4 regions of the Streptomyces sp. NPDC057616 genome follow, and region 2 is predicted to be linked to each of the others. Evidence: riboswitches for the same ligand, from Rfam matches in the RefSeq annotation. Region 2 holds a riboswitch; each other region holds the start of a gene.

Region 1 (7,188 bases), on a different contig from region 2:
TCGACCGGCTCGGCACGGTCGCGGGCCGCGCGGACGAACTGTGCCGGTTCGCGGTCCTGTTCGGCGACCCGCAGCTCGCCCTCACCGCCGTGCAGCGCGTCCTGGAGGTGACGGCCGAGGAGGTCCAGGAGGTCGCCAAGGCGCGCCTGCGCCCCGACAACCGCGCGGTGCTCGTCTACGAGCCCGTCTCGGCGGAGGCCGCCGAGGACGCGAATCCCCCGGAAGACCCCGAGGCCGAGGCCACGGTCGAAGCCGGCGACGACAACGAGGAGGCGGCCAAGTGACCGAGCTCGCCACGATGGAGTTCCACCCGCAGCCCCAGGCGGGCGAGGCCCGGCCCTGGGCGTTCCCGGCCCCGGAGCGCGGCGCGCTCGGCAACGGCATGACCGTGCTGCGCTGCCACCGCCCCGGCCAGCAGGTCGTCGCCGTGGAGGTGTCCCTGGACGCGCCCCTGGAGGCCGAGCCGGCCGCCGTCGAGGGCGTCGCCACGATCATGGCGCGGGCCTTCTCGGAGGGCACCGACAAGCACTCCGCCGAGGAGTTCGCCGCCGAGCTGGAGCGCTGCGGCGCCACCCTCGACGCGCACGCCGACCACCCGGGTGTGCGCCTGAGCCTCGAGGTCCCGGCCTCCCGCCTGGCCAAGGCGCTCGGCCTGATGTCCGACGCCCTCAGGGCGCCCGCGTTCGCCGACAGCGAGGTGGAGCGGCTGGTCCGCAACCGCCTGGACGAGATCCCGCACGAGCTGGCCAACCCCTCCCGCCGCGCCGCCAAGGAGCTCTCCAAGCAGCTGTTCCCGGCGACGTCGCGCATGTCGCGCCCGCGCCAGGGCACCGAGGAGACGGTCGAGAAGATCGACGCCGCGGCCGTACGCACTTTCTACGACCGCCATGTCCGGCCCGCCACCGCCACCGTGGTGGTCGTCGGCGACCTCACCGGCATCGACCTGGACGCGCTGCTCGGCGACACCCTGGGCGCCTGGACGGGTTCCTCGGCCGAGCCCCGTCCGGTGCCGCCGGTGACCGCCGACGACACCGGTCGCGTGGTCGTCGTGGACCGCCCCGGAGCCGTCCAGACGCAGCTGCTCATCGGCCGCGTCGGCGCCGACCGGCACGACCGCGTCTGGCCCGCGCAGGTGCTCGGCACGTACTGCCTGGGCGGCACCCTCACCTCGCGCCTGGACCGCGTCCTGCGCGAGGAGAAGGGCTACACCTACGGCGTGCGCGCCTTCGGCCAGGTCCTCAGGTCCGCCCCGGACGGCACCGGTGCCGCGATGCTCGCCATCAGCGGCTCCGTCGACACGCCCAACACCGGCCCGGCGCTGCAGGATCTGTGGACGGTGCTGCGCACGCTGGCCGAGGGCGGCCTGACGGACGCCGAGCGCGACGTCGCCGTGCAGAACCTCGTCGGGGTGGCGCCGCTGAAGTACGAGACCGCGGCGGCCGTCGCGAGCACGCTGGCCGACCAGGTCGAGCAGCACCTGCCCGACGACTACCAGGCGACGCTGTATCAGCAGCTCGCCGCCACCGGCACCGTGGAGGCCACCGCGGCCGCCGTGAACGCCTTCCCGGTGGACCGCCTGGTCACGGTCCTCGTCGGTGACGCGGCCCAGATCAAGGAGCCCGTCGAGGCCCTCGGCATCGGCGAAGTCACCGTGGTGTCCGCCGAGTAGAGGCACGCGCGCGTGAGGGCCCTGGTGACGGATGCGTCACCAGGGCCCTTGTATGTCCGAATTGGGGGAGAGTTGCCTGTCTGCCCTGTGGGATGCGCTACAAAAGACCGGATCCGTTTGGGAATTGAAGACGGCTCTGCCTAGCGTCGTCCGGGCTGTTCGTCAGGCAGTGCGCCGCGCCCGCGGCACCGGACAGCCATCGCCGAGTCCCCGTACGGCGCGAGCCAGGGGAGCCGGGGACCCATCGCAGTCCCTGGGGTGAATCGGACGCCCGCGCTCCGGCGAGGGGGTCCGTAGGAGACCTTCCTGCTCCGAACCCGTCAGCTAACCCGGTAGGCGAGAGGGAAGGAAAGGACCAGCCAGTTCATGGCGTTCAACTGCGCCACCGGGAAGCACCGTCGTCCCAGCAGGATCAAGCGGAGCACCGTCAAGGCCGCCGGCGTCGCGGCCCTCGCCACGACCGGCATCGTCGGCGGTCTCGCCGCTCCCTCGTTCGCCGCGGAGAACTCGGTCGAGAACTCCGTCGAGCAGACCGGGCTCAACCCCGTCATCACCATCGGCAACACGATCGCCGACAAGATCGACGCCCAGGCCGAGGCCCAGAAGAGTGCCGCCGAGGAGGCCGCCCGCAAGAAGGCCGCCGAACAGGCCGCGCGCCTGAAGGCCGCCGCGAAGGCCAAGGCCGAGCGTGAGGCCAAGGAGCGCGCCGCCCGCGCGGCCGAGCGCAGGCGCCTGAACAGCTTCGTCGCCCCGATAGCGAACTCGTACGTCTCGACGGGCTACAAGACCGGCGGCTCCCTGTGGTCCTCCGGCAGCCACACGGGCATCGACTTCCACGCCGCGAGCGGCACGTCCGTGCACGCCGTCGGCGCGGGCACCGTCGTCCAGACCGGCTGGGGCGGCGCCTACGGCAACCAGATCGTCATCAAGATGCACGACGGCACGTACACCCAGTACGGCCACCTGTCGTCCATCGGTGTCTCGGTGGGCCAGACGGTCACCCCGGGGCAGCAGATAGGCCTCTCCGGCTCGACCGGCAACACCACCGGACCGCACCTGCACTTCGAGGCCCGTACGACGCCCGAGTACGGCTCGGACATCGACCCCGTCGCCTACCTGCGCTCGCACGGCGTCCACGTCTGACGAACCCGCGCGCGATCTCCCTCAGGCCCCGGCTTCCGAGCCGGGGCCTTTCGGTTTCGCCGGCCCCGGTGTCCAAAAAATATCCATGGATTCCCGCCCGCCGTCGGAAATTCCGGCCCCGTGCAATAGAGTCACCGGAACACACGTCAATCTTTGGCGTTTCACGGGGATTAAGTCGGAGGTCGGTCATGCGTATTCCGGCGCACTCGGTGTGCACGGCGATCCGGGACGACATCGTCGCGGGTGTCTACGAGCGCGGCAGCCGGCTCACCGAGGAACTCCTCGCCCGCCGCTACGGCGTCTCGCGCGTCCCCGTGCGCGAGGCGCTGCGCACCCTGGAGGCGGAGGGCTTCGTGGTGACCCGCCGGCACGCGGGCGCGTGCGTGGCGGAGCCGAACGAGCAGGAGGCCGCCGACCTGCTGGAGATGCGCATGCTGCTGGAGCCGCTCGCCGCCTCCCGGGCCGCCCAGCGGCGTACCGAGGCCCATCTGAAGGTGCTGCGCGGCCTGGTGAGGCTGGGGCAGGAGCGGGCCAGGCGGGGCACGAGTGAGGATCTGCGCTCCCTGGAGGGCTGGTTCCACGAGACGCTCGCCCAGGCCTCCGGCAGTCCCGCGCTGACCTCGATGCTGACGCAGCTGCGGCACAAGATCGCCTGGATGTACACCGAGGAGGCGCCCGCCAGCCCCGTGGAGTCCTGGGCGGAGCACGGCGCGATCGTCGACGCCGTGGCCCGCGGCGACGGCGAGCGCGCGCGTGCGGTGACGACCCTGCACACCGAGCGCTCCGCCGCGGCGCACCGGCTGCGGTTCGCCCCGGGCGGTGATCGCACCGACCGTGTGAGGACCTCGCAACATGCCGTAAACGTGACGGGCCTGCGGCATTAACATGCGCGCCGTATACAAAGAGGGTGGAATTGGCCGGGGGGTTATTTCTGCTGCCTTCGACCGGTAATTCCGCTGGCGTTGATCGGAATTTCTGCCGGGCCGGTGGGGGAAATGCGAAGGGCTCGCCCGATAATTCGGACGAGCCCTTCTGCGGTGGCGTGGTCAGACGGTCTCGGGAAGCTCCTCGAGACCCTCGGAGACCAGCTTCGCGAGCCGGTCGAGCGCCGCGTCGGCGCCCTCGGCGTCGGAGGCGAGGACGATCTCCTCGCCCCCCTGGGCGCCGAGGCCCAGGACGGCCAGCATGGAGGCCGCGTTGACGGGGTTGCCGTCGGCCTTGGCGATCGTCACCGGGATACCTGCGGCCGTGGCGGCCCGGACGAAGATGGAAGCGGGGCGGGCGTGGAGGCCCTCGGCCCAGCCGACGTTGACGCGGCGCTCAGCCATGTGATGCTGCCCTTCGGTGTTCAGGGTTGTCTAGACCAGTTTCCCACAACGTGAAGCATGTCCGGAGCGGTCCTCCGCTCCGTCCTGGAGGTGGGTCGTCGGGCCGCGGCCTCGGCCCGACTTCGTCCTTGTTCCGTTCTCGGCGACTGCCGTCCTCCCCACAGACTGCCTCGCGCCGTTGTCGGACGCGAGCCGTACTCTGGGGCCCATGCAGACCTCGTCGGACCGGCATGAGTACCCCGCCCACTGGGAAGCCGACGTGGTGCTGCGCGACGGCGGCACCGCGCGCATCCGCCCCATCACCGTTGATGACGCCGAGCGCCTGGTCAGCTTCTACGAGCAGGTCTCGGACGAGTCGAAGTACTACCGCTTCTTCGCGCCGTACCCTCGTCTGTCCGCCAAGGACGTCCACCGCTTCACGCACCACGACTTTGTGGACCGGGTGGGACTCGCGGCCACGGTCGGCGGCGAGTTCATCGCCACCGTACGCTACGACCGCATCGGCGCCGACGGAACGCCCGCCTCGGCACCGGCCGACGAGGCCGAGGTGGCCTTCCTCGTGCAGGACGCCCACCAGGGGCGCGGCGTCGCCTCCGCGCTCCTCGAACACGTCGCCGCGGTCGCCCGCGAGCGGGGCATCCGCCGCTTCACCGCCGAGGTGCTCCCCGCCAACGTCAAGATGATCAAGGTGTTCACCGACGCCGGCTACACCCAGAAGCGCAGCTTCGAGGACGGCGTCGTCCACCTGGAGTTCGGCATCGAGCCCACCGACCGCTCGCTCGCCGTGCAGCGCGCGCGGGAGCAGCGCGCCGAGGGCCGGTCCGTACGGCGGCTGCTCCTGCCCGGCTCCGTCGCGGTCGTCGGCACCGGCCGCACGCCCGGAGGTGTGGGACGCAGCATCCTCGACAACATCCGGGACGCCGGCTTCACCGGGTCGCTGTACGCCGTGAACAAGGCGCTGCCCGAAGAGGTCAAGGAGCTCGACGGGGTGCCGGCGTACCGCTCGGTGCGGGACATCGACGGGCCCGTCGACCTCGCGGTGGTCGCCGTCCCGGCCGACCACGTGCCCGAGGTCGTCACCGAGTGCGGCGAGCACGGCGTGCAGGGCCTGGTCGTCGTCTCCGCGGGGTACGCCGAGAGCGGGCCCGAGGGGCGCGAGCGCCAGCGCGAACTCGTGCGGCACGCGCGCACGTACGGCATGCGCATCGTCGGCCCGAACGCCTTCGGCATCATCAACACCTCGCCCGGGATACGGCTGAACGCCTCCCTCGCCCCCGACATGCCCCGCCCCGGCCGGATCGGGCTGTTCGCCCAGTCCGGCGCCATCGGCATCGCCCTGCTGTCCCGGCTGCAGCGCCGCGGCGGCGGAGTCACCGGGGTCACGGGCGTCTCGACCTTCGTGTCGTCCGGCAACCGCGCCGACGTGTCCGGCAACGACCTGCTCCAGTTCTGGTACGACGACCCCGACACCGACGTCGTCCTCATGTACCTGGAGTCCATCGGCAACCCGCGCAAGTTCACCCGGCTCGCCCGGCGGACCGCGGCCGCCAAGCCGCTGGTCGTGGTGCAGGGCGCCGGTTCGGCACCCCAGGGGCACGCGGTACGGGCCACGCAACTGCCGTACACGACGGTCTCCGCACTGCTCAGACAGGCCGGGGTCATCCGCGTGGACACGATCACCGAGCTGGTCGACGCGGGCCTGCTGCTCGCGCGCCAGCCGCTGCCGACGGGACCGCGCGTGGCGATCCTCGGCAACTCCGAATCACTGGGACTGCTCACCTACGACGCCTGCCTGTCCGAAGGGCTGCGGCCGCTGCGGCCGCTCGACCTGACGACGCAGGCGTCGGCGGGCGACTTCCACGCGGCGCTGTCGCGCGCCCTGGCGGACGACGCGTGCGACGCGGTGGTGGTCACCGCGATCCCGGCGATCGGTGAGGGCTCGACGGGGGACGCGGAGCTCGCGGAGGCGCTGCGCTCGGCGGCCGAACAGGTCCCGGGCAAGCCGGTGCTCGTGGTGCACGTGGAACTCGGCGGTCTCGCCGAGGCCCTGTCGGCGGCGACGAGCACCGCGCCCGAGCCGGGCGCCAAGGCCTCCGGCGCCCGCCGGCTGCGCCCCTCGCAGCAGCTGCCGCCGCCGGTGCGGACCGAGGAACCCGCCCCCTCCGGCACCGGCCCCCGCCTCATCCCGGCCTACCCCGCGGCCGAGCGCGCGGTCCGCGCCCTCGCCGAGGCCGTGCACTACGCCCAGTGGCGGCGCGAGGCGGCCGAGCCCGGCAAGGTGCCCGAGTACGAGGACATCGACGAGAAGGGCGCCGCCCGGCTCATCGACGGCATGCTCGCGCGCGGCCAGGGACTCACGCTCGGCACCGAGGAGACCCACGAGCTGCTCGGCCGGTACGGCATCGCCGTGCGCAGGGCCGTCCCCGCCTTCACCCCGGACGACGCCGCCCGGGCCGCCGACGGTCTCGGCTACCCCGTCGCCCTCAAGGCCACCGCCCCGCACCTGCGCCACCGCGCCGACCTGGGCGGCGTACGGCTGGACCTCGCCGACGAGGAGCAACTGCGCCGCGCGTACGCCGAGTTGACCGAGCTGTTCGGGAAGCCGGAGGAACTGCGTCCGGTGGTGCAGCAGATGGCACCCCGCGGTGTGGACACCGTCGTGCGGGCCGTCATCGACCCCGCGGCCGGGGCCGTGCTGTCGTTCGGGCTCGCGGGGGCCGCCTCCCAGCTGCTCGGCGACATGGCGCACCGGCTGGTTCCGGTCACCGACCGGGAGGCGACCTCGCTGATCCGCTCGATCCGGACGGCGCCGCTGCTGTTCGGCTGGCGCGGCTCGACACCCGTCGACACGCCTGCCCTGGAGGAGCTGCTGCTGCGGGTGTCCCGGCTGGTCGACGATCACCCCGAGGTCGTGGCGGTCACCCTGGAGCCCGTCGTGGTCGCACCGCGTGGCCTGACCGTTCTCGGCGCCTCGGTCCGTCTCGCGCCGCCGCCGGCCCGGGGCGACCTCGGTCCGCGCACCCTCCCCCTGTACTGAGACGTGTACAC
Region 2 (7,188 bases):
TCGTGCGTGAGCCCGCCGAACATCACATGGCTCATCCGCCCCAGCTGCTCGCGCGCGGCCTCGTTGAGCACCGGGTGGTTGTAGCCGTGGATCGCCGACCACCAGGACGACATCCCGTCGACCAGCTCGCCCGAGCCGTCCGCCAGCCGCAGCCGCAGCCGCACCCCGCTCGCCGACTCCACGACGAGCGGTTCGGCCCGGCCGGGCATGGGGCCGTACGGATGCCACACATGCCGCCGGTCCAGCTCCAGCAGCTCGGGGACGGGCAGGTCAGGCATTGGGCGCGAGGTCCGTTCCGGCACCGCGGCGGCGTACGGCGACCAGGTCGGAACGCAGCTCGTTGGCAGCGGGCACGGCCGCGGCCGTACCGCACACGCCGCCGCCCTCGTGCGACCCGCACCCGGCGTCCTCGTGGGACTCGCAGCCGGCGCCGGCGTGGGAGCCGCAGCCGCCGCCCGCCGTCGCCCGGTGCTCCGGCAGCGTCACCTCTCCGGCGCCCTCCACCTCGAACCCGGCGTCCGCGATCATCTCCAGGTCGGTCCTGCCCGCCTGCCCCTCGCTGGTGAGGTAGTCGCCGAGGAAGATCGAGTTGGCGAGGTGCAGCGCGAGCGGCTGCATCGTGCGCAGATGCACCTCGCGGCCGCCCGCGATGCGCACCTCGACGTCCGGGCACACGAACCGCACCATCGCCAGGATGCGCAGGCAGCGCTGCGGGGTGAGGTGCCACTCCGTGGCCAGCGGGGTGCCCTCCATCGGGATCAGGAAGTTCACCGGCACCGAGTCCGGGTCCAGCTCGCGCAGCGAGAAGACGACGTCCACCAGGTCCTCGTCGCTCTCGCCCATGCCGGCGATCAGACCCGAGCAGGCGGACAGCCCGGCGGCGTGCGCCTTGGACACCGTGTCCACCCGGTCGGCGTACGTGTGGGTGGTCGTGATGTCCCCGTACGTCGCCTCGGACGTGTTCAGGTTGTGGTTGTAGGCGTCCGCGCCCGCCTCACGCAGCCGCTCGGCCTGGCCGTCGGAGAGCAGGCCGAGACAGGCGCACACCTCGACGCCCTCGTTGCCGTCCTTGATCGCCTTGATGGTGCCCGCGACCCGGTCGATGTCCCGGTCGGTCGGACCGCGCCCGGAGGCCACCAGGCACACCCGCTTGGCGCCGCCGGCCAGTCCCGCGGCGGCGGCCTGCGAGGCCTGCTCGGGCTTGAGCCAGGTGTACTTGAGGATGTCGGCCTTGGAGCCCAGGCGCTGCGAGCAGTACGAGCAGTCCTCGGGACACAGGCCCGACTTGAGGTTGACGAGATAGTTGAGTTTCACCCGTCGGCCGAACCACTTCCGGCGCACCTTCCCGGCCGCGGCCACCACGTCGAGCACGTCGTCGTCCGAAGTGGCGAGAACGGCCAGAGCTTCCTCGCGGGTCGGCAGCTCGCGCCGAAGCCCCTTGTCCACCAGCGTGTTCAGCAGGTCCATGAGAGCCGATCCTGTCCTACCGACCCGCTCCGGGCCAAGGAGAGAAGGAACAAGAGAGTCACTTCGTCGTGTGTGTATTGCCACATCATGGGGTGGCGCCCGTCCGGCTAGTGTCTGTCCACTGCCTACAAAAGTCCCGGAGGAGTCATGGCGTTCGGCTGGATCGACGAACAGGCGCGCCAGCGCCGTCGCGCCGGACTCGTACGGACCCTGCGGCCGCGTCCGTCCGGCTCCCCGCTCCTCGATCTCGCGAGCAACGACTACCTGGGTCTGGCCCGCCACCCCGAGGTCACCGAGGGCGCGGCCGCGGCGGCGCGGACCTGGGGCGGCGGCGCGACCGGGTCCCGGCTGGTCACCGGCACGACCGAGCTGCACACCGAGCTGGAGCGCGAGCTGGCGGACTTCTGCGGCTTCGAGGCGGCCCTGGTCTTCTCCTCCGGCTACGCCGCCAACCTCGCCGCGGTCGCCACGCTGGCGCCGCACGGTTCGCTGATCGTCTCCGACGCGGGCAACCACGCCTCCCTCATCGACGGCTGCCGGCTGGCCCGGGGCGCCAAGCAGGTGGTCGGGCACGCCGACCCGGAGGCCGTGCGCAAGGCGCTGCGGACGCACGAGGGCCCGGCCGTCGTGGTGTCGGACACCGTCTTCTCGGTCGACGGTGACGCCGCCCCGCTGGCCGAACTGGCCGCCGCCTGCCGTGAGCGCGGCGCGGGACTGCTGGTGGACGACGCCCACGGCCTGGGCGTCCTGGGCGAGGGCGGCCGGGGTGCCGCGGACGCCGCGGGACTCGCGGGCGCGGACGACCTCGTCGTCACGGTCACGCTGTCCAAGTCGCTCGGCAGCCAGGGTGGAGCCGTCCTCGGTCCCGCCAAGGTCATCGACCATCTCGTCAACGCGGCCCGGACGTTCATCTTCGACACGGGACTCGCACCCGCCGCTGCGGGCGCTGCCCTCGCGGCCCTGCGGCTGCTGCGCCGCGAGCCGCAGCGGGCGGCACGGGCGCGCTCGGTGGCCGCCGAGCTGCACGCACGGCTGAGCGCCGCGGGTCATGAGGCGGTACGCCCGGACGCCGCGGTGGTCTCGGTGCGCGCGCCCTCCCCGGAACAGGCCGTGCAGTGGGCGGCCGACTGCCGTACGGCCGGCCTCGCCGTGGGGTGCTTCCGTCCTCCTTCCGTGCCCGACGGCATCTCACGGCTGAGGCTGACCGCCCGTGCGGACCTGACCGGGGCAGAGATCGAACGCGCTGTCCTGGTGATCGGCGAGACGCGACCATGAGTCGGCGTGACACGGCCGTGTACCGCGCGATGCAGGACTGATCAGGACTGATCAGAAATGGTCAGGACACGACTGCGGCCGTGAAGTCCGTCCAGCTCTCGGGGGAGAAGAGCAGGGCGGGACCGCTCGGGTCCTTGGAGTCGCGCACGGCGAGCAGCCCGGCCAGGGGCCCGGAACAGGGTCGCGCCGTTTCGACGCAGTTGTTCGCTCCGGTGCTGTAGCTGCTGCGCAGCCACCGCACACCGTGCAGATCGGTACTGGAAGGAACGTGCCGAGGAGGTGCAGACATGGTGCCTCCTTACGCGCCGTCACCTATCGCGGCGATGTAATCCAACGAGTCCTCGGGCGAAAGGGCGTGGGACTGGAGGTCCTTGAAGGCCTCGCTGTAAGCCCGGAGGTCTTCTTTCCGTTCGAGGTAGAGGCTACTCGTCAAGTGGTCGAGAACAACCACGTCCAGATCAGAAGTGCTCGAAAACGAGAAGATTACGAAAGGCCCCGTGACGCCGACATGCGCACCGGCGGCGAACGGCAGTACCTGCAGCCGCACTTGAGGCAGATGCGCCGTGTCCAGCAGGCGCCGCAGCTGAAGCGCCATGACGTCGGGGCCACCGACCTCCCGGCGCAGCACCGCCTCGTCCAGCACCGCGCTCAGGCTCAGCGGCCGGTCCGAGCGCAGAACGTCCTGCCTGGCCAGCCGGACCTCGACCAGCGCGTCGAGATCGGCGTCCTCCAGCCCGCCGACCGCCGCCCTGGTCACCGCGCGTGCGTAATCGGGCGTCTGGAGCAGACCGGGCACCACGGACGTCTCCAGCGTGCTCATCGCGCTCGCCTGGGACTCCAGGCTGATGAAGTCGCGGTAGGTGGGCGGCAGCACCCCGCGATAGGCGTGCCACCAGTGGTGCCGGCCGCCGCTCTCGTCGGACCCCGCCAACACCAGCAGCAACTCCCGCAGTTGGGCGTCGGAGACGGCGTAGACGTCGAGAAGTAACCGCACATCGGCCGGTTTCACCCCGCTGGCGCCGGTTTCGATGCGGCTCACCTTCGACTGGTGCCAGCCCGCGAGCCGGGCCGCCTCACCACTGGTGAGCCCCGCACTCGCGCGCAACTCACGCAATTCGGCGCCCAGCTTCCGGCGGCGCACCGCGGGACCGTGCTGCATGCGCTACTCCTTACTCCTTCCGGGCCACCCAAATACGGTCTCCCGTCGCAGAGTTCACCGCATCGAGCGACAGATATATGCATATCTTGGTGGATCGCCACCCGTGACAGGCGCAGTAATGGCAGTCTGGCGACGAAGCACCAGTCCGGGACCGTACTCGAACCATCCGCTCCGTGTCGGACTCCGGCCCCGTGGGAAAGGGACGACCGCGCCATGGCAGACCATCTGGAAGCATCCGTCACTCTGCCGAGCGAGCCCGCCTCGGTCTCCGCGGCCCGCGGCTACGTCGTCGACACGCTCGCGGAGTGGGGGCTTCCAGCGAGCAGCGACACCGCCGAGACCGTCCGGCTGATCGTCTCCGAACTGGCCACCAACGCCGTACAGCACACCTTCGGGCAGTCACCCACCTTCACGGTGGACATCCAGCTCCACCGTGACGAGGAGCTGCGCATCGGTGTCACGGACTCCCACCCCCGCTTCCCGAAGCGGCTGCCCGCCGCCGTCCAGCAGGACAACGGCCGGGGCATGGTGATCATCCGCTGGCTGGCTGCGGAGTGCGGCGGACGGCTGCGGGTTCGGCCCACCAGGGAGGGCGGCAAGACGGTCTCCATCGAACTGCCGTGGACCGCCCCGGCGGAGCCCGTGACGGCAGGAGGGCAGCAGGAGCCGTAGCGGAGCGGCTGGGCTCAGTCGGACGCGGCGGCACGGCGCACCAGCCGGGGCAGCAGTCCCCACAGTCCGAGGCACACGCAGAGGGTCGCGGCACCCGCGGCCGCCCCCGCGGCGCGGCTGTGCGTCGTCACATCGACCACCAGCAGCACCGATCCGGTGAAGGCGAACATCAGCACACCCATGCCGACCGTGGCGAGCCTCGACGAGACCTGCACGATGTGCGGCTTGGCGCCGCGCCGGAAGAGCGAGCGGTGCAGCGCGGCGGGCGCGGTGAACAGCGCGGCCGCGAGGACCGTGAGCAGCAGCGTGATGACGTACGTGCCGCGCTGGAGCGCGTCGAGCGACGGGAAGCGCTGGGTGAAGGCCAGGCTCAGCAGGAAGGCGAAGAGGATCTGGACCCCGGTCTGGACGACGCGCAGCTCCTGCAGCAGCTCGACGAAGTTGCGGTCGGCGCGCTCGAGCGGCGTCTCGTTGCGCGCGGTACAGCGACGGTGCTCGGACATGTCCTACGGGTATCCCGCCGAGCCCGGGTCAGGCCCCGCGGGGACGGCGGCGTGTCAGGTCGCCGCCGTCCCCGCGGGAGAGTCAGCTGACCCGGCCGTACCAGACGCTCTTCGTCCAGATCTTCTGCAGTTTCACGACATCGCCCGTCTTCGGCGCGTGCCAGATCTTCCCCTTCCCCGCGTAGATGCCCACGTGGTAGACGCTGGAGCCCGAGTGGAAGAACACGAGGTCTCCGGCCTTGCGGCTCCTCGCGGAGATGTGGTGGGTCCGGTTGTACTGCTGGGCCGCCGTGCGGGGCAGCTTCTTGCCCGCCTTCTTGAACGAGTACAGCGTGAGCCCGGAGCAGTCGAACCGGCGCGGCCCTATGGCGCCCCACTTGTACGGGGAACCCTTTTTGGAGGCCGCGATCTGAAGTGCCTTCGTCGCCGGCGTGGCGGCCGCGGCGTCGGAGGCGACACCCGGGACCACGATGGAGCCGCCCACTGCGGCAATGGTGAGAGCCGAAGCCGTACCGGCCCGGACCATGAGCGACGGGACACGATTGAGCGCAGTCATGCGCAACCCTTCGTCAGCCGCCTGTGAAGGATGACCTGTCGGATTCGGGCTGGCGAAGTTGCCCGGCCGCTGACGCGGCTTCACCCCAAGGGCTGCTCGACCCGGCCATGGCGTGACCGTTCCGGCGACCCGTCGTGCTTGGGTCCTCCACTCCTGCCGATCCACTCCTGTCGACCAGTCATCCGCGCGGCGGCAGGACTCGGCGTCCGCCCGGATCGCCCCGCCGCTGCGGCGGGGGCTTGTCGTCAGACAGGGATCTTCGCCTACCGATGTCCGAAAATCCCAATGGAACCGGGGATTTGTGTTGTTACTCACCACTCGCCCGTTCGGGTGGACACCCCTGTGTTCGAACAGGTGTTGAGGGCCCGGACGAGCCTCGGACCAGCGGCGGAACGCTCCATTCCGCCCTGAGGGCACGCGCGTTGCGCAACTTGGGCGGTCGAAAAATTGGACCTGTGTCTACTCCAAAAGGCGGTACCTCATTTGGTCCGTTTAGAGGCCGGTCCGGACACCTCGCCGTCGAAGCGCGGTGTCCGGGCCGTCCGAGCGTGCGTCAACTGTCGGGGTGTGCGGGCACCGTGACCCGCGCCGTACGCCGCTCGCCGTCCAGCACCCGCAGGGCGCGGACCAGTGTCGGCGCGTGCACCTCGGTCTCGCCGCGCTGGTGCATCAGCGCCAGCGCGTCGCGCAGCTCGACGGCCTTGCCGACCAGCGCCTGCGCGGCCCGCAGCCCGCGGTAGGTGTCTCCGTGGCGCGCCGGATTGATGCGTCCGAGCAGGTCGACGACGTCGAGGTAACGGTCGATCAACTCGCCCTCGGCGCGCGTGAGGGCGGGCAGCGGCGGCAGTTCGGGTGGCAGCACCGGTCGCTCACCGCCCGGTGGGCGGGGCGAGGGTGGCCTTACGGCTGGTGACGATGCGGTCCACCAGTCCGTACTCCAGCGCCCCTTGGGCGTCGAGGACGTGGTCGCGCTCGATGTCGGCGCTCACCTGCTCGTGGCTGCGCCCGGTGTGCCGGACGAGCATCTCCTCGAGGCGGTCCCGCGTCCGTGTCATCTCGTCGGCCTGGATGGCGAGATCGCTGGCCTGGCCCTGGACCGGTTCGTACAGGGCCGGCTGATGGATCATCACGCGCGCGCCCGGCAGCGCGAGCCGCTTGCCGGGCGTGCCGGCCGCGAGCAGCACCGCCGCGGACGACCCCGCCTGCCCCATGCAGATCGTCTCCACGTCGCACCCGACGAAGCGCATGGTGTCGTAGATCGCGGACATGGCCGTGAAGGAGCCGCCGGGGGAGTTGATGTAGAGCGAGATGTCGCGGTCCGGGTCCTGGTACTCGAGGTGCATGAACTGCGCCATTACGTCGTTCGCCGACGTGTCGTCGATCGGCGTGCCGAGGAAGACGATCCGCTCCTCCAGCAGCTTCGAGTACGGATCCATCGTCTTGTGCCCGGCACCGGTGCGCTCGGTGAACTCGGGCAGGACGTAGCGGGCGGACGGTCGGGTCATGGCATACCCCTCCTCACGGCAGAGCTGTCTCTCACGGAGCGGTCTCTCGCG
Region 3 (7,188 bases), on a different contig from region 2:
CGCTGTTCCTGCGCCGCGGCAGGATCTCCCTGAACGACGAGCGGCTGGTGCTCGGCGGCTGGGGCGAGAGCGGGGACCTGGTGCTGAGCCGGGCGGACATCACCTCGGTGGACGTCAGGTTCACCGACCTCTACGGCCGTTTCGTCGGGGGCCTGCTGAACGCGGGCAAGCCGCTGATCCTGGACACCGTGCCCGCCGGGGAGATCTACCTGCTGATCGACCGCAAGGAGTTCATGGAGACCACGGACGACCGCGCCTGGGCCGCACGTCTCACGGCGTGGCTGGGCCGGTGAGCCCCCGTCAGCCGGCGTTGAGCTCCGTCAACTGGCCGAGCGGCAGCGTGTGCTGGGTCTGGAGCACCTTGGCGCGCAGATAGCGGACGTTGTGGGCCGTGGTGAAGACGCCGGTGGGGACGCGGTCGCGGACGTCGATGCCGAGGTCGCGCAGCTGGCCCGCCTTGTCGGGGTTGTTGGAGAGCAGGTCGAGGGCGTCGATGCCGAGGGCCCGCAGCATCTGCGCGGCCGCCGTGTAGTCGCGGTCGTCCTCGGGCAGGCCGAGGGCGGCGTTCGCCTCGTAGGTGTCGAGGCCCTGGTCCTGGAGGGCGTAGGCGTCCAGCTTGTTGTAGAGGCCGATGCCGCGGCCCTCCTGGCGCAGGTAGAGCAGCACCCCGCCGCGGTCCGCGATCCGCTCGACCGCCTCGCGCAGCTGGGGGCCGCAGTCGCAGCGGGCCGAGCCGAACACGTCGCCCGTCAGGCACTCGGAATGCAGGCGGACCAGAGGCGTTGTACCGGGGGCCGGGTCGCCGAGCACGACGGCCACGTGCTCCTGGCCGTCGGTCAGGCCGTGGAAGGTGACCAGTTCGGCGTCGACGCTGTAGCCGTCCTGGAAGCGCAGCGGTACCCGGACACGGGCGCGCGTCGTGGCGGCGGGGAAGTCGGGCATGCGGGGTCTCCCGGGTCCGGTCGGTATCTGCTTCAGATTTGAAGCAGATCTACGGTGCAGGACACTACCTCTGCTTTAAATTTGAAGCAACAGAATTGCGGCGCAGCTCACGAACAAGAGCCGGAGGAGCGGCGCCGCCACGGGACGTCCTCCGCGGCGGGGCGCTCCTCGTCGCTCTCCAGCGCCGTGACGATCCCCGAGAAGATGTCCTCCAGCTGTTCCACCTGCTGCGGGGTCAGCCGGTCGAAGAGCAGGGAGCGTACGGTCTCCACATGTCCCGGCGCCGTCCGCTCCAGCACGGCCATCCCCTCGTCCGTCAGTGTGGCGAAGCTGCTGCGCTTGTCCGATGTGCAGTCCTCGCGGCGGACCAGGCCGTCCTTCTCCAGCCGGGTCACGGCGTACGTCAGTCGGCTGCGGGTGATCTTCGACCGCTCGGCCAGGTCGGTCATGCGCAGGCTGCGCCCGGGCACCTCGGAGAGGTTGGCCAGGATGGAGTAGTACAGGTGCGGCATGCCGGCGTCCTGCTGGAGCTGCCGGTCGATCGCGTCCTCCAGGAGGTGCGTCGCGGCGATGTACGCGCGCCAGGCGCGCTGCTCCTTGGAGGTGAGCCAGCGAGTCGTCATACCCCCAGTGTAGGTTTGTTTCAAACTTGAACCAAGCGGTCCGTCCGAGAGTGAGCGCGTCCGATGCCGTACCCCCACGTCCTGCTGTCCGCCGCCGTCTCGCTCGACGGCTACCTCGACGACACCGGCCCCGACCGCCTCCTGCTCTCCAGCCCCGCCGACTTCGACCGCGTGGACGAGGTGCGGGCGTCGGTCGACGCGATCCTGATCGGCGCCGGCACCATCCGCGCCGACAATCCGCGGCTGCTGGTGAACTCCCCGGAGCGCCGGGCCGCGCGGATCGCGGCGGGGCGGCCGGAGTACCCCCTCAAGGTCACCGTCAGCGGTTCCGGCGAGCTGGACCCCGGCGCCAGGTTCTGGCACACCGGCGGCGACAAGCTCCTGTGCACCACCGACAAGGGCGCCGAGCGGGCCCGCGCGCTGGGCCTCGCCGCCGACGTCGTCGCGCTCGGCCCCGACCTCGACTGGCGCACGCTCCTCGCGCATCTGCACGACGAGCGCGGCGTACGGCGCCTGATGGTCGAGGGCGGCGGCACCGTCCACACCCAGCTGCTCCAGCAGGGCCTCGCCGACGAACTCCAGCTCGTCCTCGCCCCGCTCTTCGTGGGCGACCCGGACGCGCCCCGCCTCTTCGGCCCCGGCGCCTACCAGGGCGGCCGCCTGCGCCTCACGGAGACGCGGCACATCGAGGACGTCGTCTTCATGCGCTACGAGCCCACCGCCCCCGGCGCCGGCCCGCTGCCCACCGCCGCCGACCACCACTGGCTGGCCCTCGCCTGCGAGCTGGCGGCCCTGTGCCCGCCCTCCCGCACGGCCTTCAGCGTGGGCGCGCTGATCGTCGCCGCCGACGGCACGGAGCTCGCCCGCGGCCACTCACGCGAGGGCGGCGACCCCGTCGTGCACGCCGAGGAGGCGGCCCTGGCCAAGCTCGACCCGGCCGATCCGAGGCTCGCGTCGGCCACGGTCTACAGCAGCCTGGAGCCCTGCACCCAGCGTGCCTCCCGGCCTAAACCGTGCGCCCGGCTGATCCTCGACGCGGGCGTACGGCGAGTGGTCACGGCCTGGCGGGAGCCCGACACCTTCGTCGCGGGCGCGGACGGCAGCGGCCTGCTGGCGGCCCGGGGCGTCGAGGTCGTCGTACTGGCGGAGCACGAGGAGCAGGCCAAGGCGCCCAACCGTCATCTGCCGGGCTTCTGAGCCGTGGCGTCGGCGGTCCCGCGGATGGCGTATGCTGGTGTCACACCGACGCGGGGTGGAGCAGCTCGGTAGCTCGCTGGGCTCATAACCCAGAGGTCGCAGGTTCAAATCCTGTCCCCGCTACTCAAGGCCCAGGGCCGGAATCCGGAAACGGATTCCGGCCCTGGGTGTTTCCGGCGCGCATGGCCGTCACCGGGCCCTCGTCACCTGCGGTGACCGTCCGACCGCTTTCCGCATAACGACTGACACACCGTCAGAACGGGCGGGGTTTCCGGGGCGAGGCCAACTCGCCCGTTTTTCGCCTCTCTTGGCCCGTACGTCCAGGCCAAAAAGCATTAATGATCAAGCAGAACAGCTTGGAATCGGCACCCCGGGTCTATTAACGTTCGATAACGCAGCGCGGTCGTCCCAGCCGTCACAAGAGGCGGCTCCGTGCGCACGCGCCGAATCCCGCAAGGGAACCGGGGAACCACCACCCAGGGGTGAATCGCGCGGATGCCGTCGTGGAGCCACGACCGGTATACGCGCGTAGGAGACCTTCCTGCTCCGAACCCGTCAGCTAACCCGGTAGGCGAGAAGGAAGGAAAGGAGCGCGCCCACGTGGCGTCCAACCCGCCTGCCCCGGCACCGTTCGTGCCGAGCACCGAGCCCTTCGGCTTCCCCGGCCCCCGCTCCGACGAGGGTCCGTGGGAGGAGTGGAACCCCACCGAGGACTCCGTCGCCCCGGTCCGCGGCCGGCACCGTGTCGCCAAGCAGCGCGGCGGCGGACTCGCCCGCAGCTCCACGGTCCTCGGCGTCGGCGTCATAGCCGCCGTCGGCGCGGGCGGTATGGCCAGCGCCAACACCGGCAAGCCCCCGGTCTCCATCTCCATGCCCGACCTGGGCTCCGTGGGCCACATGTTCGGCGGCTCCGCCGAGACGCCCAAGGGTTCGGCCACCGCGCTCAGCACCGTCGGCGTGAGCACCGAGGACACCGAGCAGGGCGCCCGGGACGCCGGTCAGGCGCTGCGCGACCGCATCATGGCGCAGGCCGAGAGCCAGCAGGTCCAGGTCGACAGCAAGGCCCAGTCCGTCACCGAGGCGGCCCTCGCCAAGCAGGTCGACGACGCCGCCGCCAAGGCGGAGAAGGAGGCCGCGGCCAAGGCCGCCGCCGCCAAGGAGAAGGCCGAGGCGGAGGCCAAGAAGGCCGCCGAGGCCGCGCGCCTGGCCGAACTGGCCAAGCAGTACAAGCTCCCGGTCGTGTCGTACACGATCACCGGCACCTTCGGGCAGCCCGGCTCCATGTGGTCCTCCGGTTACCACACGGGCCTCGACTTCGCCGCCCCCACGGGCACGCCCATCAAGGCCGTCCACAGCGGCACCGTCACCGAGGCCGGCTGGGCCGGCTCGTACGGCTACCGCACGATCGTGACCCTCGACGACGGCACCGAGCTGTGGTTCTGCCACCAGTCGTCGATCAGTGTGAGCGTGGGCCAGAAGGTCAGCACGGGCGAGGTCATCGGCCGCGTCGGCGCCACCGGCAACGTCACCGGCCCGCACCTGCACCTCGAGGTCCACCCGAACGGCCAGGCCGAGGGCATCGACCCGATGACCTGGCTGCGCGGCAAGGGCCTCACCCCTTGATCCACGCCGGGACCCCGGTGGTCCTGGCGGCTTCCCCCCGACGTCAGGGCCGCCGGCGGACGCGCGCGCGTCCGCCGCGCACCCCGTCCCGGTTTACGTGATCTTTGCGGCACCGGCGGAATGGGCCGCTCCGGCGCCGTCGTTGACGTCCAGCATGACGTCTCCTTCTCTGCGCAAGCTCGGCTCCTCCGGCCTCGAGGTCTTCCCGCTCTGCCTCGGCGGCAATGTCTTCGGCTGGACCGCCGACGAGGCCGCTTCCTTCGCCGTGCTCGACGCCTACGCGGCCGCCGGCGGCAACTTCCTCGACACCGCCGACTCCTACTCGGCGTGGATCGACGGCAACCAGGGCGGCGAGTCGGAGACGATCATCGGCCGGTGGGTCAGGGCGCGCGGCAACCGCGACGACGTGGTCATCGCGACCAAGGTCAGCCAGCACCCCGAGTTCCCGGGCCTGACGGCCGCCAACATCAAGGCCGCCGCGGACGCCTCCCTGCGCCGCCTGGGCACCGACCACATCGACCTCTACTACACGCACTTCGACAAGCCCGAGGTGCCGGTCGAGGAGATCGTCGGCGCGCTCGACGAGCTGGTGCGGGCCGGCAAGGTGCGGCACATCGCCGCCTCCAACATCTCGCCCGAACGGCTGCGCGCGTCCCTGGAGTTCTCCGACCGCGAGGGCCTGGCCAAGTACGTGGCGCTGCAGCCCCACTACAACCTGGTCTCGCGCGACACCTACGAGGGCGAGCTCCAGGACGTGGCCGCGCGCTACGGCCTCGCGGCCGTCCCGTACTACGCCCTGGCCGCCGGCTTCCTCACCGGCAAGTACCGGCCCGGCACCACGGTCGACAGCGCGCGGGCGGGCCGGGTGGCGCAGTACCTGGACAGCGAGCGGGGGCGGCGGGTGCTGACCGCGCTCGACGAGATCGCCCAGGCGCACGGTGCCGCGGTGCCCACGGTCGCCCTGGCCTGGCTCGCCGCCCGGCCGACGGTCGCCGCGCCGATCGCGTCCGCCCGCACGGTGGAGCAGCTGCCGGCCCTGCTGGCGGTGGCGGAGCTGACCCTCACGGACGCCGAGCTCGCCCGGCTGACGCGGGCGTCGGCCTGATCACCCGGCCGGGCCGCCCTACGACTGGTACGGGTTGTACGCGGGATTCGGGATCGCCGGGTACCCGTACACCCCGTACACCGGCCAGGGCGGCGCGACCACGGGCACCGCGGGTGCCGTCGCGCGCGCCGCGTAGTCGAGCGCCGGGCGGGCCACCTCGCGGCGCCGCCACAGCTCGTACAGCAACTCCCGTTCCCTGACGACGAAGTCCGCGCCGGCGCGGCCGTGGCGCCCCCGGTGCCGCAGGAAGGCCAGGGAGGTCGCGTACGCCTCGTACTGGGTGACCTGGCGCGCGGCCGGCCTGCCGCCGTAGTGGGCGGCGTAGTCACGGGCCAGCCGTCGGGCCCGCATCGAGCCGAGGGCGAAGGGCTCGGCGGGCGAGAGCCAGCCGGCGACGGCGTAGGCGGGCAGTTCCTCGCGCACGGTGCGCAGTTCGCGCTGGCGCGTCCAGATCACCAGCCAGGTCAGCAGGCCGAACGCCGGGACCATGAAGGCGGCGTAGACGGCGAAGAAGCCGTACTCGCCGAAGGTCGACGAGCCGTTCCAGATGGCGTGCATGCCCATCGCGAGCAGCAGGCCGGAGAGCGGGACGAGGACCCGCCGCAGATGCTGGCGCTCCGAGGCGACCGCGGCGAGGCCGAAGCCGATTCCGGTCAGCACGGTGAAGAGCGGGTGCGCGAACGGCGACATGACGATGCGCACGAAGAACGTCGCCGCCGTGACGGAGGCGATGCCGCTCTCGCCGGTGAGCTGGTCGGTGCCGAAGGCGGTGCCCAGATAGAGGATGTTCTCGGTGAACGCGAAGCCGGTGGCGGTGACCCCGGCTATGACGACGCCGTCGACGATCCCGGTGAAGTCCCGTCTGCGGAACAGGAAGACCAGCAGGACGGCTGCCGCCTTCGCCGACTCCTCGACGATGGGCGCTATCACCGTCGCGCCGAGGGTGTCGGCGCTGGACGGGTCGGCCGTCGCCGTCGCTATCCACTTCGTGGCGAAGCTGTTGGCGACGATCGCTATAAGCGCCGCCGCGCAAGCCCCCCAGGCGAAGGCGAACAGCAGGTTGCGCCAGGGGCCGGGGGCGACCCGGTCGAGCCAGCGGAAGGCGGCCACGAGCAGGGGCACGGGCAGCACCGCCAGCCCCAGCCCCACCAGGAACCCCTCGGTGCCGGTCTGCTGGCGCACCAGGGCCAGGATGACGAGCCCGGAAAGGGCGAGAAGAGTGCTGAGGGCGCCGTACCGCACCCATCTGCGCTGCCACCAGTGCGCATGCCTGAGGGCACCACCGGCCGGGCCGCCGGACTGCGGCGGATGCGTCGGGTACGGGGGACTGCTGGCCACGGCATTGACCCTAACGAGGCAGGGCGCCGCCCGCGACGGTACGTCGGATTGCCCGTGCGGCCGCAGGGGGTTCAGGCGCCGGTGGGGGGCTGGTTGCGATGCTGTACGCGACGGAAGAGCAGGTCGTTCACGACATGTCCCTTCTCCAGACCCTGGCCCTCGAAACGGGTCAGCGGCCGGAAGTCGGGACGCGGCGCGAAACCGCCGTCCGCCTGTGTGTTCTCGAACGCCGGGTGCGCGTCCAGCACCTCGAGCATCTGTTCGGCGTACGGCTCCCAGTCGGTCGCGCAGTGCACGATGCCGCCGGGTCTGACACGGGTCGCCACGAGGTCGAGGAACTCCGGCTGGATCAGCCGCCGC
Region 4 (7,188 bases), on a different contig from region 2:
GCCGAGCAGCTTGATCCTGGTCGCGGTCGAGAACCGGTCCCGGTCCTTCACGGCCATGTCCCCGCCTCCCGGTCACACGTGCGTACGTCCCCGCACACGGTACGGGACCGGTACGGGGACGTACGTACGACTGGCGAGGGCTTGACTCCGAAGGGTCCCGAAGGACCCCCGAAGTTGGTCAGCCCTTGAAGCGGGGGAAGGCGCTGCGGCCCGCGTAGACCGCGGCGTCGTCGAGGATCTCCTCGATGCGCAGCAGCTGGTTGTACTTGGCGACGCGCTCGGAGCGGGCCGGGGCGCCGGTCTTGATCTGGCCGCAGTTGGTGGCGACGGCGAGGTCGGCGATGGTGACGTCCTCGGTCTCGCCGGAGCGGTGGGACATCATGCACTTGAAGCCGTTGCGCTGGGCCAGCTCCACGGCGTCCAGGGTCTCGGTCAGCGAGCCGATCTGGTTGACCTTGACGAGCAGTGCGTTGGCGGCGCCGTCGTCGATGCCGCGGGCCAGGCGCTCCGGGTTGGTGACGAACAGGTCGTCGCCGACGATCTGCACCTTGTCGCCCAGCTTGTCGGTGAGGACCTTCCAGCCGGCCCAGTCGTCCTCGAACAGCGGGTCCTCGACGGAGACGAGCGGGTAGGCCGCCACGAGCTCCTCGTAGTACTCCGTCATCTCGGCGGCGGAGCGCTCCTTGCCCTCGAAGAGGTACTTGCCGTCCTTGTAGAACTCGGAGGCGGCGACGTCGAGCGCGAGGGCGATCTGCTCGCCGGGGGCGTAACCGGCTTCCTTGATGGCCTCGAGGATGAGGTCCAGGGCCTCGCGGTTGGAGCCGAGGTTCGGGGCGAAGCCGCCCTCGTCGCCGAGGCCGGTGGCCAGGCCCTTGCTCTTCAGCACCTTCTTGAGGGTGTGGTAGACCTCGGTGCCCCAGCGCAGCGCCTCGGAGAAGGACTCCGCGCCGATCGGGGCGATCATGAACTCCTGGATGTCCACGTTGGAGTCGGCGTGCGAGCCGCCGTTCAGGATGTTCATCATCGGCACGGGGAGCAGGTGCGCGTTCGGGCCGCCGAGGTAGCGGAAGAGCGGGAGGTCGCTGGCCTCGGAGGCGGCGTGGGCGACGGCCAGGGAGACGCCGAGGATGGCGTTGGCGCCGAGCGAGCCCTTGTTGTCGGTGGCGTCCAGGTCGAACATCGCCTGGTCGATCAGGCGCTGCTCGGTGGCGTCGTAGCCGACCAGCTCCGGGCCGATCTGCTCGATCACGGCGAGGACGGCCTTCTCGACACCCTTGCCCTGGTAGCGGTTGGGGTCGCCGTCGCGGAGCTCGATGGCCTCGAAGGCGCCCGTGGAGGCGCCGGACGGGACGGCGGCACGACCCGTGCTGCCGTCGTCGAGGCCGACCTCGACCTCGACCGTGGGGTTGCCTCGGGAGTCCAGGATTTCCCGGGCTACGACGACGTCGATGGACGGCACGAGCATCTCCTTCATGGATGTGACGCGGCTACGGCAGTAGCGCGGTGGCTCTGCGAGACGAGCCTAACCGCCCGGGGCCGATCGGCCAGCCGGTCGCCCACCCCTTGAGCAGAACCGAGAGTAAATTGTTTCCGAACGGAACAAAAACCCGCACGAAAGCACGCGCGCACGCGCACGAAAGAACCCCGCCCCGGTGCGTACGGGGGAACACGCACCGAGGCGGGGAGACCGTGGGGACGGGGGCGGCCCCTCACGTGTCCTCCATGCTGGAGGACACGGCTGTCAGGGCGCTGTGGTCCGGCTACCGGCCCGCTGTCACTTGAGGTGCAGCTGCTGGCCCGGGTAGATCAGGTTGGCGTCCTGGACGATGTCCTTGTTCAGCTTGAACAGCTTCGACCAGCCGCCGGCCACGTGGTGCTTGGTGGCGATGGAGCTCAGGGTGTCGCCCTTGACGACCTTGTACTCGCCGTCGCCCTTCTTGACCTTCTTGCCGGTCGGGGTGGTGACGGTCTTCTGCGACTTCGCGGCCGGGCGCTCGGAGGAGCGGGAGGCGGCCTGCGACTCGGAGTGGGTGGTGGTGCTCGGCTTCGAGGCGGCGGCGCCGTTGTAGGCGGCGCCGGACAGGCCCGTGCCGCAGACCGGCCAGGCGCCCTTGCCCTGGGCGGCGAGAACCTTCTCGGCGACGGCTATCTGCTGCGCCTTGCTGGCCTGGTTGGCCTGCGGGGCGTAGGCGGTGCCGCCGTACGCGGCCCAGGTGGAGGCGGAGAACTGCAGACCGCCGTAGTAGCCGTTGCCGGTGTTGATGGACCAGTTGCCGCCCGACTCGCACTGGGCGACCTTGTCCCACTCGGAGGCGGTCGCGGCGGAGGCGTTGCCCGCTGCCATCAGCGGGGCGGCGATGGCGACACCGGTGAGGCCGGCGAACGCGGCGGCCCTGGTGGCCTTGGAAGGACGACGGTGCTTGCCCTGGCGGGAAAACAGCATGGTTGATCCCCTCACCGACGCCTGCGAGGTGAGCTGTCGGGTTCGGGCCGGTTGAGTTGCCCGGTCGTGCCTCGCTCTCGCTCGGCACGGCTACACCCCAAGCCGCCACCGGCAACTTCCCGGTGGGGCACTTACCTTGGGTCCCCCGCTCCTGCCTACGGCGCATGACGCGACGACTGTTCCCGTACGGCCGCTGGCAGGATTCGGCGTTGCGGCAGACGGGGCTCGTGTTGACGAGCGGTGTAGACCGTAGACACGCGATCCGCGGAAATTCAAAGACGATCAGGGCTTCTGAGACTCATCCCACACTTTCACCAAACCGGACATTCCGCGGCGAAATGTGACGTGAACTCCCGTTAATTTTCGCCCTATTCGCTACCGAGACGCAGGGTCTGACCGGCCGAGATCTGGTTCGGGTCGCTGCCGATGGCCTTCTTGTTCGCGTCGTAGAGCGCGCGCCATCCGCCGCGCACGTCACGGGAGTCGGCGATGGACGCGAGGGTGTCGCCGGCGCGGACGGTGTAGGTGCCGGCCGCGTGGCCGTCGGTCTCGGTCTCGTCGGCGCTCGCGCCGCGATGACGGCCGCTGCCGAGCGCACCGGTGTCGACCAGACTCCAAGAGCCCGCGGACTGCTGCGAGTTGTCCGAGTCGTCCGTCTTCGCCCGCTCGGTGGGGGAGCTTTCGCCCCCCTGCGAGGCGCTCGGGACGCGACGGGACGGGGAGTCGGACGGCGAGGCAGATGCAGTAGATTCGGCCGAGTTGTCCGTCTTGTCGGTGGAGGTCGAGGGGGACGGGCTGGAGGACGAGTCCAGGAGGGAACCGCCGGACGAATCCGACGAAGACGACTCACCGGAGGAGTCGGACGAGGAGTTGCCCGAGGAGTTGGACAGACCGAAGGAGCTGCCGGAGTCGCCGGAGTCGGACGAGTCACTGCCGCCGCCCAGCACCCCGGTGTCGATGTCCGCCGAGTCGGAGTCCTTGCTCAGCCCGGTGGTCAGGCCGCAGGTGCGGAACGCGCCCACGCCCTGGTCCGCCAGGACCTTCTGGGCGACGGCTATCTGCTGGTTGCGGCTGGCGAGGTCGGGCCGGGTCGCGTAGTCGAGACCGCCGTACTTGTCCCAGTCGTCCTGGCTCAGCTGCAGGCCGCCGTAGAGACCGTTGCCGCTGTCCTGGCTCCAGGCTCCGCCGGTCTCGCACTGCGCCACCTTGTCCCAGGTGCTGCCGCCGTCGGCGGCGCTCGCGCCGGATGCGGCGAGCAGCGGGATGGCGATCGCGGAGCCGGTCACCCCGGCCGCGACGATGATGGCGGGAGCCTGACGGGGGCGACGGTGTCGACCGTTCCCGGAGAGCATGCAGAGGCCTTTCGGAGACAGCATTGACCGGCGCGGCGCAGGATCTGGGCAGCGCACTGGTGGGTGAACGTATCGGCTGACGATCACTTGTCACAAGTTAATGCCGCGTAGATCACGTGAAGATCACATAGTTGAAGGCGTGTCATCTTTGACCGGTTCAAGGCGGCGGCGCGAGCGCCGGCCGGTCCCGATACCGTCGTGCCGTGAACGTCCCGAACTCCGCACCCGAACTCTTCACCTGGGAGTTCGCCTCGGACCCTTATCCGGCCTACGCCTGGCTGCGCGAGCACTCCCCCGTCCACCGGACGAAGCTGCCCAGCGGGGTCGAGGCGTGGCTGGTCACCCGCTACGCCGACGCACGTCAGGCGCTCGCCGACGGGCGGCTGTCGAAGAACCCCGACCACCACGCCGAGGACGCGCAGGGCAAGAGCCGGACCGGCATCCCGGGCGAGCGCAGCGCCAACCTGATGACGCATCTGCTCAACATCGACCCGCCGGACCACACCCGGCTGCGCCGTCTCGTCTCCAAGGCGTTCACCCCGCGCCGGGTGGCCGAGTTCACGCCCCGGGTGCAGGAGTTGACGGACGACCTCATCGACCGGTTCGCGGCGCGGGGCGAGGCCGACCTGATCCACGAGTTCGCCTTCCCCCTGCCCATCCACGCCATCTGCGACCTGCTCGGGGTGCCGCGCGAGGACCAGGACGACTTCCGGGACTGGGCGGGGATGATGATCCGGCACGGCGGCGGACCGCGCGGCGGGGTCGCCCGCTCGGTGAAGAAGATCCGCGGCTATCTCGCGGAGCTCATCCACCGCAAGCGCGGCGACCTCGGCGAGGACCTGATCTCCGGCCTCATCCGCGCCTCCGACCACGGCGAGCACCTCACCGAGAACGAGGCCGCCGCGATGTGCTTCGTGCTCCTGTTCGCCGGCTTCGAGACGACCATCAACCTCATCGGCAACGGCATGTACGCGCTGCTGCGCAACCCCGGGCAGCGGGCCCTGCTCCAGGAGTCCGTCGAGCGGGGCGAGACGGAACTGCTGGACACCGGCCTGGAGGAACTGCTCCGCTACGACGGCCCCGTGGAGCTGGCCACCTGGCGCTTCGCCACCGAACCCCTCACCATCGGCGGGCAGTCCATCGCCACCGGCGACCCCGTGCTGGTCGTCCTCGCGGCGGCGGACCGCGACCCGGCCCGCTTCACCGGGCCGGACACCCTCGACCTGGCCCGCCGCGACAACCAGCACCTCGGCTACGGCCACGGCATCCACTACTGCCTCGGCGCCCCCCTGGCCCGGCTGGAGGCCCGGACCGCGCTGGAGACGCTGCTGCGCCGCCTGCCCGACCTCGAACTCGCCGCCGACCCGGCCGACCTGCGCTGGCGCGGCGGGCTCATCATGCGAGGGCTGCGGGAGCTGCCCGTGCGCTTCACCCCTGGCTGACGGGCCCGTCCCGGCGGGCGCCGTCCTCGGTCCGCCTGATCGCGTCGCGGTAGGCGCGGGCCGCCGCGCGCAGTGCCGCCTCCGGGTCCACGCCCTCGGACTCGGCGCGGACCGCCAGGGCCAGCAGCTCGTAGCCGATGCCCTCGGACCGGGGCAGGGGGACGTCCAGGCCCGCCGTCCGGGTACGGGAGGCCAGCTTCGCGGCGAGGGCCAGGCCCGGCTGGCCCAGGGGGACGCCCTCGGTGACCGAGGTGCGCTGCTTCTCCACCGCCTTGGTGCGCAGCCAGTGCTCCTTGACCTCCTCGGGCGTCGAGGCGGTCTCGTCCCCGAAGACATGGGGGTGGCGGTGGATGAGCTTGGCGACGATGCCGGCGGCGACGTCGTCGACGGAGAAGGGCGCGTCCGGGTCCTCCTCGGCGATACGGGAGTGGAAGACCACCTGGAGCAGGACGTCGCCGAGCTCCTCGCGCAGTTCGTCGCGGTCGCCGTCCTCGATCGCCTCGACGAGTTCGTAGGCCTCCTCGATGCCGTACTTCGCCAGGCCCTTGTGGGTCTGGCGGGAGGACCACGGGCACTCGGCGCGGATGCGGTCCATGACCTGGACGAGGTCGAGCAGGCGGGCGCCCGGCAGGTCGTAGGAGGCGGGGAGCAGCTCCAGCTCCGGCATCCGCACGCGACCGGAGCCCGCGAGGCGCGCCAGGCCGTCGGTGAGCGCGGGCTCGCCCTCGCCCGTCGCCACGACCACGACCGTGTGCCCGCCCTCGCACGCGCCGACCAGCTCCTCGGCGGTGGGCGCGTCCTCGGCGACCGCTATGCCGGCCTCGCGCAGATACGGCAGCTGCGGATGCGCGCCGTCCGCGCACAGCACGCGGTCGGCGGCGTGCAGGGCCTGCCAGGCGGGCCAGGACAGCAGGCCGGGTGCGACTCGGTGGCTGGTGGTGAGCAGGACGATGCGGCCGGGAGACTCCGCGGAGCTGGTTGCGTGCACGATCCGAACGTAACCCACGCCACCGACCGCACCGCGGGTTGTCCACAGGCAGGGGGTTACGCCGGCTGCTGCTGCGTCCCGGTCGTCGTGACCTCGCGCACCCATGGCGTCTTGGCGTCGACGCGGCTGCTCTGCTGGACGTCCCAGGCGCCGTAGCGCGGGTTCAGGTCGACGTGCAGCTCCTTGGACGCCTTGGACAGGGCGTTCCAGAAGGGCGGCTTGCTGGTGTCGGTGCCAAGGCTCTGCGCGAGCTTCTGCGCCTCCAGCTGGAGGCGGAGGTTGTCGTCCAGGCGGCCGGGCGCGACGCCGTACTGCTGGAGCCAGGCCGTCTCGAGCGCCTTGGCGCCGCCGACCTGCTGTTCCAGGCCGGTGCGCATCTGCTGGATCTCCTTGGGCGTGACCGTGATGTCCGCGTCCTGGGCGGCCCGGTGCAGCACCCGGTCGAGCACCATGCTGTGCAGGGTGTCGCGGGTCAGGGAGCTGGTCTGCGAGACGGCCTGCTGGTACTGGGCGTCGTCCTTGACGGCCGCGCGCTGCGCCGTGCGCACCTCGTTCACCCGGTTCTCCAGCTGTGCCACGGTGATCCGCTGTCCGCCGACCACGGCGGCCGCGCCGGGATGCGCGTCGCTTCCGCATGCGGTGAGCAGGGGAGCCGCGGCGGCGATCGCGGCGGTGAGGACGAGCGCGGAGCGACGGCGGCGGTGCAAGGAAGCCTCCCGAGGAGATTGTGCGACGGTGCACAAAGTCTTGCGGTGATCGATGGTATGCAGCGGCCAGGCTCTGGCCAACCCATTCGACCAACGATTCACCGCGACTTCGGGCACCGTCCCCTCCCCCGACGCGTGCACGCGCGCGTGCGGGCGTCAGCCCGTGATGGCCACCGGCCCGTCCCAGGCGTCGCGGTCCACGGTGATCGTGTAGCCGTTGCGCGTCTCCTTGCTGTTGACCAGGTACTGGTGGCCG

What was found. A riboswitch is a leader RNA that binds a small molecule or an ion and turns the genes downstream of it on or off. The one in region 2 is predicted to bind cyclic di-AMP.
Region 1: it holds a riboswitch for cyclic di-AMP, as region 2 does, so the genes downstream of both, ACFU97_RS37515 (M23 family metallopeptidase) here and ACFU97_RS28805 (C40 family peptidase) in region 2, are expected to answer to the same signal.
Region 3: it holds a riboswitch for cyclic di-AMP, as region 2 does, so the genes downstream of both, ACFU97_RS40140 (M23 family metallopeptidase) here and ACFU97_RS28805 (C40 family peptidase) in region 2, are expected to answer to the same signal.
Region 4: it holds a riboswitch for cyclic di-AMP, as region 2 does, so the genes downstream of both, ACFU97_RS32025 (transglycosylase family protein) here and ACFU97_RS28805 (C40 family peptidase) in region 2, are expected to answer to the same signal.

The regions. Positions count from the first base shown of each region.
Region 1 is NZ_JBHVGU010000041.1:24,281-31,468, reverse strand. Features, by position in the region: gene ACFU97_RS37525 (M16 family metallopeptidase) at 1-284, shown strand, start outside; gene ACFU97_RS37520 (M16 family metallopeptidase) at 281-1,669, shown strand; cyclic di-AMP (ydaO/yuaA leader) riboswitch at 1,860-2,023, shown strand; gene ACFU97_RS37515 (M23 family metallopeptidase) at 2,036-2,812, shown strand; gene ACFU97_RS37510 (GntR family transcriptional regulator) at 3,001-3,696, shown strand; gene ACFU97_RS37505 (HPr family phosphocarrier protein) at 3,859-4,140, opposite strand; gene ACFU97_RS37500 (GNAT family N-acetyltransferase) at 4,349-7,177, shown strand.
Region 2 is NZ_JBHVGU010000025.1:43,902-51,089, forward strand. Features, by position in the region: gene ACFU97_RS28770 (adenosylmethionine--8-amino-7-oxononanoate transaminase) at 1-278, opposite strand, end outside; gene bioB (biotin synthase BioB) at 271-1,467, opposite strand; gene ACFU97_RS28780 (8-amino-7-oxononanoate synthase) at 1,615-2,742, shown strand; gene ACFU97_RS28785 (DUF397 domain-containing protein) at 2,804-3,031, opposite strand; gene ACFU97_RS28790 (helix-turn-helix domain-containing protein) at 3,041-3,901, opposite strand; gene ACFU97_RS28795 (ATP-binding protein) at 4,115-4,573, shown strand; gene ACFU97_RS28800 (DUF6328 family protein) at 4,588-5,076, opposite strand; gene ACFU97_RS28805 (C40 family peptidase) at 5,159-5,632, opposite strand; cyclic di-AMP (ydaO/yuaA leader) riboswitch at 5,636-5,847, opposite strand; gene ACFU97_RS28810 (hypothetical protein) at 6,186-6,494, opposite strand; gene ACFU97_RS28815 (ATP-dependent Clp protease proteolytic subunit) at 6,502-7,137, opposite strand.
Region 3 is NZ_JBHVGU010000049.1:18,765-25,952, reverse strand. Features, by position in the region: gene ACFU97_RS40165 (hypothetical protein) at 1-293, shown strand, start outside; gene ribA (GTP cyclohydrolase II) at 301-942, opposite strand; gene ACFU97_RS40155 (MarR family winged helix-turn-helix transcriptional regulator) at 1,050-1,565, opposite strand; gene ACFU97_RS40150 (dihydrofolate reductase family protein) at 1,629-2,762, shown strand; tRNA gene ACFU97_RS40145 (tRNA-Met) at 2,812-2,885, shown strand; cyclic di-AMP (ydaO/yuaA leader) riboswitch at 3,194-3,351, shown strand; gene ACFU97_RS40140 (M23 family metallopeptidase) at 3,363-4,385, shown strand; gene ACFU97_RS40135 (aldo/keto reductase) at 4,540-5,490, shown strand; gene ACFU97_RS40130 (PrsW family intramembrane metalloprotease) at 5,509-6,828, opposite strand; gene trmB (tRNA (guanosine(46)-N7)-methyltransferase TrmB) at 6,900-7,188, opposite strand, start outside.
Region 4 is NZ_JBHVGU010000030.1:44,027-51,214, forward strand. Features, by position in the region: gene ACFU97_RS32015 (septum formation initiator family protein) at 1-57, opposite strand, end outside; gene eno (phosphopyruvate hydratase) at 179-1,465, opposite strand; gene ACFU97_RS32025 (transglycosylase family protein) at 1,775-2,443, opposite strand; cyclic di-AMP (ydaO/yuaA leader) riboswitch at 2,447-2,616, opposite strand; gene ACFU97_RS32030 (transglycosylase family protein) at 2,812-3,795, opposite strand; gene ACFU97_RS32035 (cytochrome P450) at 3,999-5,237, shown strand; gene ACFU97_RS32040 (nucleoside triphosphate pyrophosphohydrolase) at 5,224-6,225, opposite strand; gene ACFU97_RS32045 (SurA N-terminal domain-containing protein) at 6,282-6,932, opposite strand; gene ACFU97_RS32050 (glycoside hydrolase domain-containing protein) at 7,089-7,188, opposite strand, start outside.